Regions from separate parts of the Aeromonas sp. ASNIH7 genome, predicted to be linked through region 1. Evidence: riboswitches for the same ligand, from Rfam matches in the RefSeq annotation. Region 1 holds a riboswitch; the other holds the start of a gene.
The links. A riboswitch is a leader RNA that binds a small molecule or an ion and turns the genes downstream of it on or off. The one in region 1 is predicted to bind lysine.

Region 1 (3,411 bases):
TAGCCCGGATCAACCAGGGAGCGGCCCCCGGGGCGACCCTCCCGCCCTCGCCTGCGTCTTCCCCTCCCCGCCCGCACTGGTCAAAATGGCGACAAAAAAACACCAAGTCGATATTTAGTCTTGATTTGTGAATTTATTTTCATATATTGGGCAAATTGCTGCTTTTTTATGGAATGAAACACGTGCGTGAACGCGAACCCAGCTTGGTCCATGCCTTTCGGCAATCCACCCCTTATGTCAATGTGCACCGGGGTGCCACCTTCGTCCTGATGATCGGCGGGGAAGCCATTTGTCACCCCAATTTCGCCAACATCGTCAGCGACATCGCCCTGCTGCAGACCTTGGGGATCCGCCTGGTACTGGTGTTTGGTTCGCGTCCGCAAAATGACGAGGCCCTGGCCCGCGCCGGCATCCAGGCCCAGTATCACAAGCGGATCCGGGTCACCGACGATGCCAGTTTCGCCATCATCAAGCAGGTGTGCGGCGGTCTGCAATACGACATCACCGCCCAGCTCTCCATGGGGCTCGCCAACACACCCATGCAGGGGGCCCGCATCAGCGTGGTGAGCGGCAACTTCGTCACCGCCCAGCCGCTGGGTGTGGATGACGGCATCGACTTCTGCCACAGCGGCCGGGTGCGTCGCATCGATGTGGAGGGGATCACCCGCCAGCTGGATCAGCACGGCCTGGTGCTCATCTCCCCCATTGGCTGCTCGGTCACCGGCGAGAGCTTCAACCTGAGCTCGGAAGAGGTAGCCCGCCGGGTGGCGGTGGATCTCAAAGCCGACAAGCTCATCTGCTTCAGCAGCACCCAGGGGGTAATGGACAGGCACGGGGAGGCCATCTCCGAGCTCTTCCCCGAGCAGGCCGAAGAGCTGCTGGTGGCGCTGGAGCAGGCGGGGGAAGAGATGTCAGGCACCGCCCGCTACCTGCGCGCGGCCATCGCCTCCTGCCGGGGTGGCGTACCCCGCTCCCACCTGGTGAGCTATCAGGACGACGGCGCCATGCTGCAGGAGCTGTTCAGCCGCGAGGGGCTGGGTACCCAGATCGTGCGCGAAAGCGCCGAGCGGGCCCGGGCCGCCACCATTGAGGACATCGGCGGCATCCTGGATCTCATCCGTCCGCTGGAAGAGGAAGGGATCCTGGTGCGCCGCTCCCGGGAGCAGCTGGAGATGGAGATAGACAAGTTCACCATCATCGAGCGGGACGGCCTCATCATCGGCTGCGCCGCGCTCTATTGCTTCATGGAAGAAGCCATGGCCGAGATGGCCTGCGTCGCCATCCACCCGGAGTATCGCAACTCCAACCGGGGAGACACCCTGATCGCCAAGGTGGCCGAACGGGCCAGGCGGCTCGGCATCCGTCGCCTGTTCGTGCTCACCACCCGCTCCATCCACTGGTTCCGGGAGCGGGGCTTCGATCCCCTGGAAGTCGAAGATCTGCCGGTGGAGCGCCAGCGCTTCTACAACTGGCAGCGTCGCTCCAAGGTTTTGTCCAAGACCATTTCGTAACTGATTGATCTTGTGCCTGGTTACCGTCAATTTTGTTCTTTTTTACGAACTCGATTGACAGTGCAATCCAGACCAAGGTATTTGTACATGCACGCCACCTGTCACAGGTGGCACCAGAAGAGGAGCGCTGCCCAGGCAGCCCAGGGGAGGACACCAGTGTCCGGTGAACTTGGGTCAGGGGGAGCAGCGCCGAGACGAGGCGAGTGACTGGACACCGCCACGTCGGCTGCGGGGGCTGAATCCCCCGGGTTGTCATCGGTAGTGGTCATCCCACACCGCGCCCCACTTGGGGCGGGTACGGGATGGGCTCTGCAGGTGGAGTGCTTCTGGCCGGGATCCTCGCGTTTTCCTGCCATTTTTTGCCTCCTCCTCTCTATTTGCCCGATGAAACCGGATTTTCACCTTGAGACAGGAGTATGCAATGAACCCGATCAATGTCGCCAAGTTTGGCGGAACCAGCGTCGCCAATGCCGCGGCCATGAACCACTGCGCCGACGTGGTGCTGGCCAATCCGGCGACCCGGGTGGTGGTGCTGAGCGCCAGCGCCGGCGTCACCAACCTGCTGGTGAGCCTGGCTCAGGGTGAACTGGACGAAGCCGGACAGGATGCCCAGCTTGCCAGGCTTGCCGACATCCAGCTGGCCATTCTGGCCGCCCTTGGCAACCCGAGCGACGTGAGCGCCCTCATCCATGCCCAGCTCGGCGACATTCGCACCATGGCCCGTCAGGCCAGTCAGCACACCGACGCCGAACTCGCCGATCGCCTCATCGCCTGCGGCGAGCTGATGTCCACCCGTCTCTTCACCGAACTCCTGCACCAGCGCGGGGTCAAGGCCCAGTGGCAGGATGCGCGCCAACTGCTGCGCACCGACAGCCGCTTTGGCAAGGCCACCGTGGATCTCGCGGCGACCCGCGCCCTCTGCCAGCAGGCGGTGGGCCCGTTGCTGGGTGACAGCCTGGTCATCACCCAGGGCTTCATCGGTGCCGACGGCGATGGTCGCACCACCACCCTCGGCCGTGGCGGCTCCGACTACAGCGCGGCCCTCCTGGCCGAGGCACTGGACGCAGGCAGCATCGAGATCTGGACCGACGTGCCCGGCATCTACACCACGGATCCCCGCCTGGTTACCCGCGCCCGCCCCATCCCCGAAATCAGCTTCGTGGAGGCGGCGGAGATGGCCACCTTCGGCGCCAAGGTGCTGCACCCGGCCACCCTGCAACCCGCGCTGCGCCAGGACATCCCGGTGTTCGTGGGCTCCGCCAAGGACCCCGCCGCCGGTGGCACCTGGATCCGCGCCACCACCCGCAGCAACCCGCTGTTCCGGGCCGTGGCCCTGCGCCGCCAGCAGGTGCTGGTGACCCTGCACAGCCTCAACATGTTCCACGCCTACGGCTTCCTGGCCGAGGTGTTCGGCATCCTGGCCCGTCACCGCATCTCGGTGGATCTCATCACCACCTCCGAGGTGAGCGTCTCCCTGACCCTGGATCACACCGGCAGCCAGAGCAACGGCGAACCCATCCTGAACGACAAGGTGCTGGCGGAGCTCGGCCAGCTGTGCAAGGTGGAAGTGGAGACCGGCTTCGCCCTGGTGGCGCTCATCGGCAACCGCATGAGCGAGGCGGCCGGGGTGGGCAGCCAGGTGTTCGACGCCATCCGCGAGCACAACATCCGGATGATCTGCTACGGCGCCAGCGCCCACAACCTCTGCTTCCTGGTCAAAGAGGACGAGGCGGGCCACATCGTCAACTGCCTGCACCGGGAACTGCTCGACTGAGTCGCCCCAGCGCTGGCACACAACGAGCCTCCTCCGCCCCATCACACCCGGGGCGGCCTTCCCCACTCAGCAAAGAGGGGCGCCGCGGCGCCCCTCTTGTCACTCTTCTTCCACCATCAGCTGGTG
Region 2 (3,411 bases), 720 kb from region 1:
GCGATCGTTGCCGCCGATCTCCACCTGCTCACCGTCGCGCATCACCTGCCCCGCCTCGTTGACCCGCGAGTTCATGTGGGCCTTGTTGCCGCACCAGCAGATGCTTTTTAGCTCCTCGAACTTGTCCGCCAGACAGAGCAGGTGGTAGGAGCCGGGAAACAGTTCGCCGCGAAAATCGGTCTTGAGACCATAGGCAATCACCGGAATGTCCTGCTCGTCGACGATGCGGGCGAGCTGGTAGACCTGCTCACGGGTCAGGAACTGCGCCTCGTCAACGATGAAGACATCGATGTGCCGCTTTGCGTGGCGCGCCTTGACCATCTCGAAGAGATCGCAGCTGTCGCTGAACACCTCCACTTTCAGCTCAAGACCGACCCTGGCACTGATGACGCCGGCACCGAAGCGATCGTCGATGGCGGGCGTCATGGCCAGCGGATACATGCCACGCTCCAGATAGTTGAAGTGGGCCTGGATGAGCTGGGTCGATTTGCCTGAGTTCATGGTGGCAAATTTGTAGTGCAGTGAAGCCATGATGGGGTTCCGAAACGGGAGTGATGGGGCGCATGCTAACCAAAGCCCCTGCCAAAACCAAGGGGCCCGCAGGCCCCTTGTTCTCTTATGCAACTGCCACGGCGCTATACGCCCGGGCTTTGCGCAAATGGTAACCGGAGAAGATCAGGAACCAGAGCCCGCTCACGGTGAAACCGGCCAGCGCGGAGTGCATCAGCCCCATCACCAGGTAGCCGAGCGCAGCGCCAAAGGCGATGGCCAGGGCATAGGGCAGCTGGGTCATCACGTGATCGATGTGATGGCAACCGGCCCCGGTGGCAGACAGGATGCTGGTGCTGGAGATGGGGGAGCTGTGATCCCCGAACACGGACCCTGCCAGTACGGCGGCCAGCATGGGCAGCATCAGACTGATGTCGCTGGCGGCCGCCATGTCGCCGGCCAGCGGCAGCATGATGCCGAAGGTACCCCAGCTGGTGCCGGTGGCAAACGCCATGGCGCAGGAGAGCACGAAAACCACGGCGGGCAGCACTTCCACCGGCAGATTGCCATTGGCCAGGGAGGCCAGGTATTTGCCGGTTTCCACATCGCGCACCACGGCGCCGATGGTCCAGGCGAACAGCAGGATGTTGATGGCGGGCAGCATGGCCATGATCCCCTGCGGAGCCGCTTTCATCCAGTTGCTTGCCCCCAGCTTGAGGCGCATGGCCAGACCGATGGAGACCACCAGGCTGCACAGGGCACCATAGACCAGGGAGGAGCCGACATTGGTGTTCTCGAAGGAGCCGAGCACGCTGAACGGCAGCCCCTTGTCGGCCAGCACCGCAGCCCCGGAGTCAATCATGAAATAGACGGTGGCCAAGGTCAGGGTCAGGATGGGCAGCACCATGTCAATCATGCCGCCATTGCTCTCCTCCGGGCTCTCCATGTCGAGCCCGATGGGGCGCCCCTTGGACTCGTCCCACAGCTTGCCCTCCAATGCCCACTGCTCATGCTGACGCATGGGGCCGATGTCGAGCTGGAAGGCGATCACCACCAGCACCATGATCAGGGTGAACACCGCATAGAGGTTCATGGGGATCATCTCGACGAAGGCGGAGATGGGGCTCTGGTCGGTCAGACCATGAGCCGCCATGATGCCGCCGACGAGGGCGATGATGTAGGCCCCCCAGGAGGAGACCGGCATCAGCACGCAGACCGGCGCGGCGGTGGAGTCCAGCAGATAGGCCAGCTTGGCGCGGGAGATCTGGAAGCGATCGGTCACCGGACGGCAGATGGCCCCCACCGACAGACTGTGGAAGAAGTCGTCGATGAAGAAGGCGAACACCATCAGACCGGTCAGGGACTTGGCACCCTTGCGGGTCTTGGCGCGGCGCTCCGCCCACTCGGCAAACGCCCGGGTCGCACCGGAGACGCTCATCAGGCTGATGAGGCCGCCCAGCAGCAACATGAAGAGGATCATGTTGACGTTGTCACGATTGAGCGCACCGTCGACCCAGAAGATCCTGAGCACGGTGTCGAGCATGTAATGCAGGGACGCAAGGGGAGAAAACTGGTTGAGCAGCAGGCTGCCTGCGACTATGCCCACCCCCAGCGACACCAGGACGCGGCGGGTGATGATCGCCAGCGCAACGGCCAGCAGGGGGGGAACGACGGACCAACCGGAGTCGGCGTAATGAACGATGTCCATGATCTCTTTGCACCTAAAGACAACAGGTGGAGATCTACCGAGAGGATCAAAGAAACAAAACCCATGGGGAGGGTATACTCCTCAGCCCCTTCAGGTAGCGCTCCATAGTGGATGACTATGGCAGTCCTGCACCTATTAGATGCAGAACCAGCAACCCGGTATGATGGCCTGGTCACTTCGGCGCCGACTCCTTTCATCGAGCATCGCAGGCATCACCCTCCGCTCGGTTACTCATAGGCAGCGCGCCTCTACTTAAAGGTATTCGCGCCACATTTTATCGAGCCGCCGGGTGATAGCAAGTTTTTTGATTAAATTTCAAGGTTTCTGTGGCACCCACATCTTCAAAGATAGTCAAATGGTTCATCAAAGACTCTACTGGCGATATTTTCATCTGACATGAACCCATTCGAAGATGCTGGCCCGTCAAACGGATAAAAATATCCTTCATATCTATTTCAAGACTTAATTTATCAGCCTAATTAATTATTTGGGCAGGCTTGACTTGGTGCCAAACACCCCTATAAATTATCGAAAAACCAGTTCTTCCCTTAATATTTTGCTCGCGTGGTAGCCAATATGAACGAATTTCTGAAAGTGCTGTTGAATATCCGTAGCCTGCGTGCAGTTTGCCGCGATTTGACGCTGGAACAACTGGAAGAAGGCTTGGAAAAGCTCTCCGCCATCGTCGATGAACGTCGACAAGATGAATCCGCCGAACGCCAGGCCCGTGAAGAGCATCAAAAGAAAATTGCCGAATATGCCGAAATGCTGAGGGCCGCAGGGATCGATCCCGCCGAATTGGTCAACACCGTGGTTCCCGAGAATACCAAGGTCAGCAAACGTGCGCCCCGCCCCGCCAAATATCGTTATCTTGACAATGGCGTGGAAAAAACCTGGACCGGTCAGGGCCGCATGCCCTCGGTCATTGCCAAGGCCGTTGCTGAAGGCAAATCTGTGGAAGCCTTTGCCATCTGACTGCAATATCAGGCCCCTTTCCACAGCAATAAAAAACCTCGCAAGGCGAGGTTTTTTATTGCTGCTTCGAGCGGTGGTCAGCCTCTGTCAGCCGCCTTGACCCAGAGGATCTCCGGGGTACCCGACGATACCAGCAGGTATCTGGCGATGGTGAAAAACCAGTCGCTCAGCCGGTTGAGGTAGGGCAAAACGGCCGGATTCACCCGCTCTACGTGGCTCAACCCAAGCAGCAGGCGCTC

Region 2: another riboswitch for lysine. It lies ahead of C2U47_RS22405 (Na+/H+ antiporter NhaC family protein); the one in region 1 lies ahead of lysC (lysine-sensitive aspartokinase 3).

What each region holds. Positions count from the first base shown of each region.
Region 1 is NZ_CP026226.1:4,078,577-4,081,987, reverse strand. It holds gene argA (amino-acid N-acetyltransferase) at 183-1,511, shown strand; lysine riboswitch at 1,621-1,845, shown strand; gene lysC (lysine-sensitive aspartokinase 3) at 1,933-3,285, shown strand; gene C2U47_RS19210 (hypothetical protein) at 3,402-3,411, opposite strand, start outside.
Region 2 is NZ_CP026226.1:4,798,022-4,801,432, forward strand. It holds gene C2U47_RS22400 (thymidine kinase) at 1-531, opposite strand, end outside; gene C2U47_RS22405 (Na+/H+ antiporter NhaC family protein) at 617-2,197, opposite strand; lysine riboswitch at 2,285-2,456, opposite strand; gene C2U47_RS22410 (H-NS family histone-like protein) at 2,774-3,172, shown strand; gene C2U47_RS22415 (cob(I)yrinic acid a,c-diamide adenosyltransferase) at 3,250-3,411, opposite strand, start outside.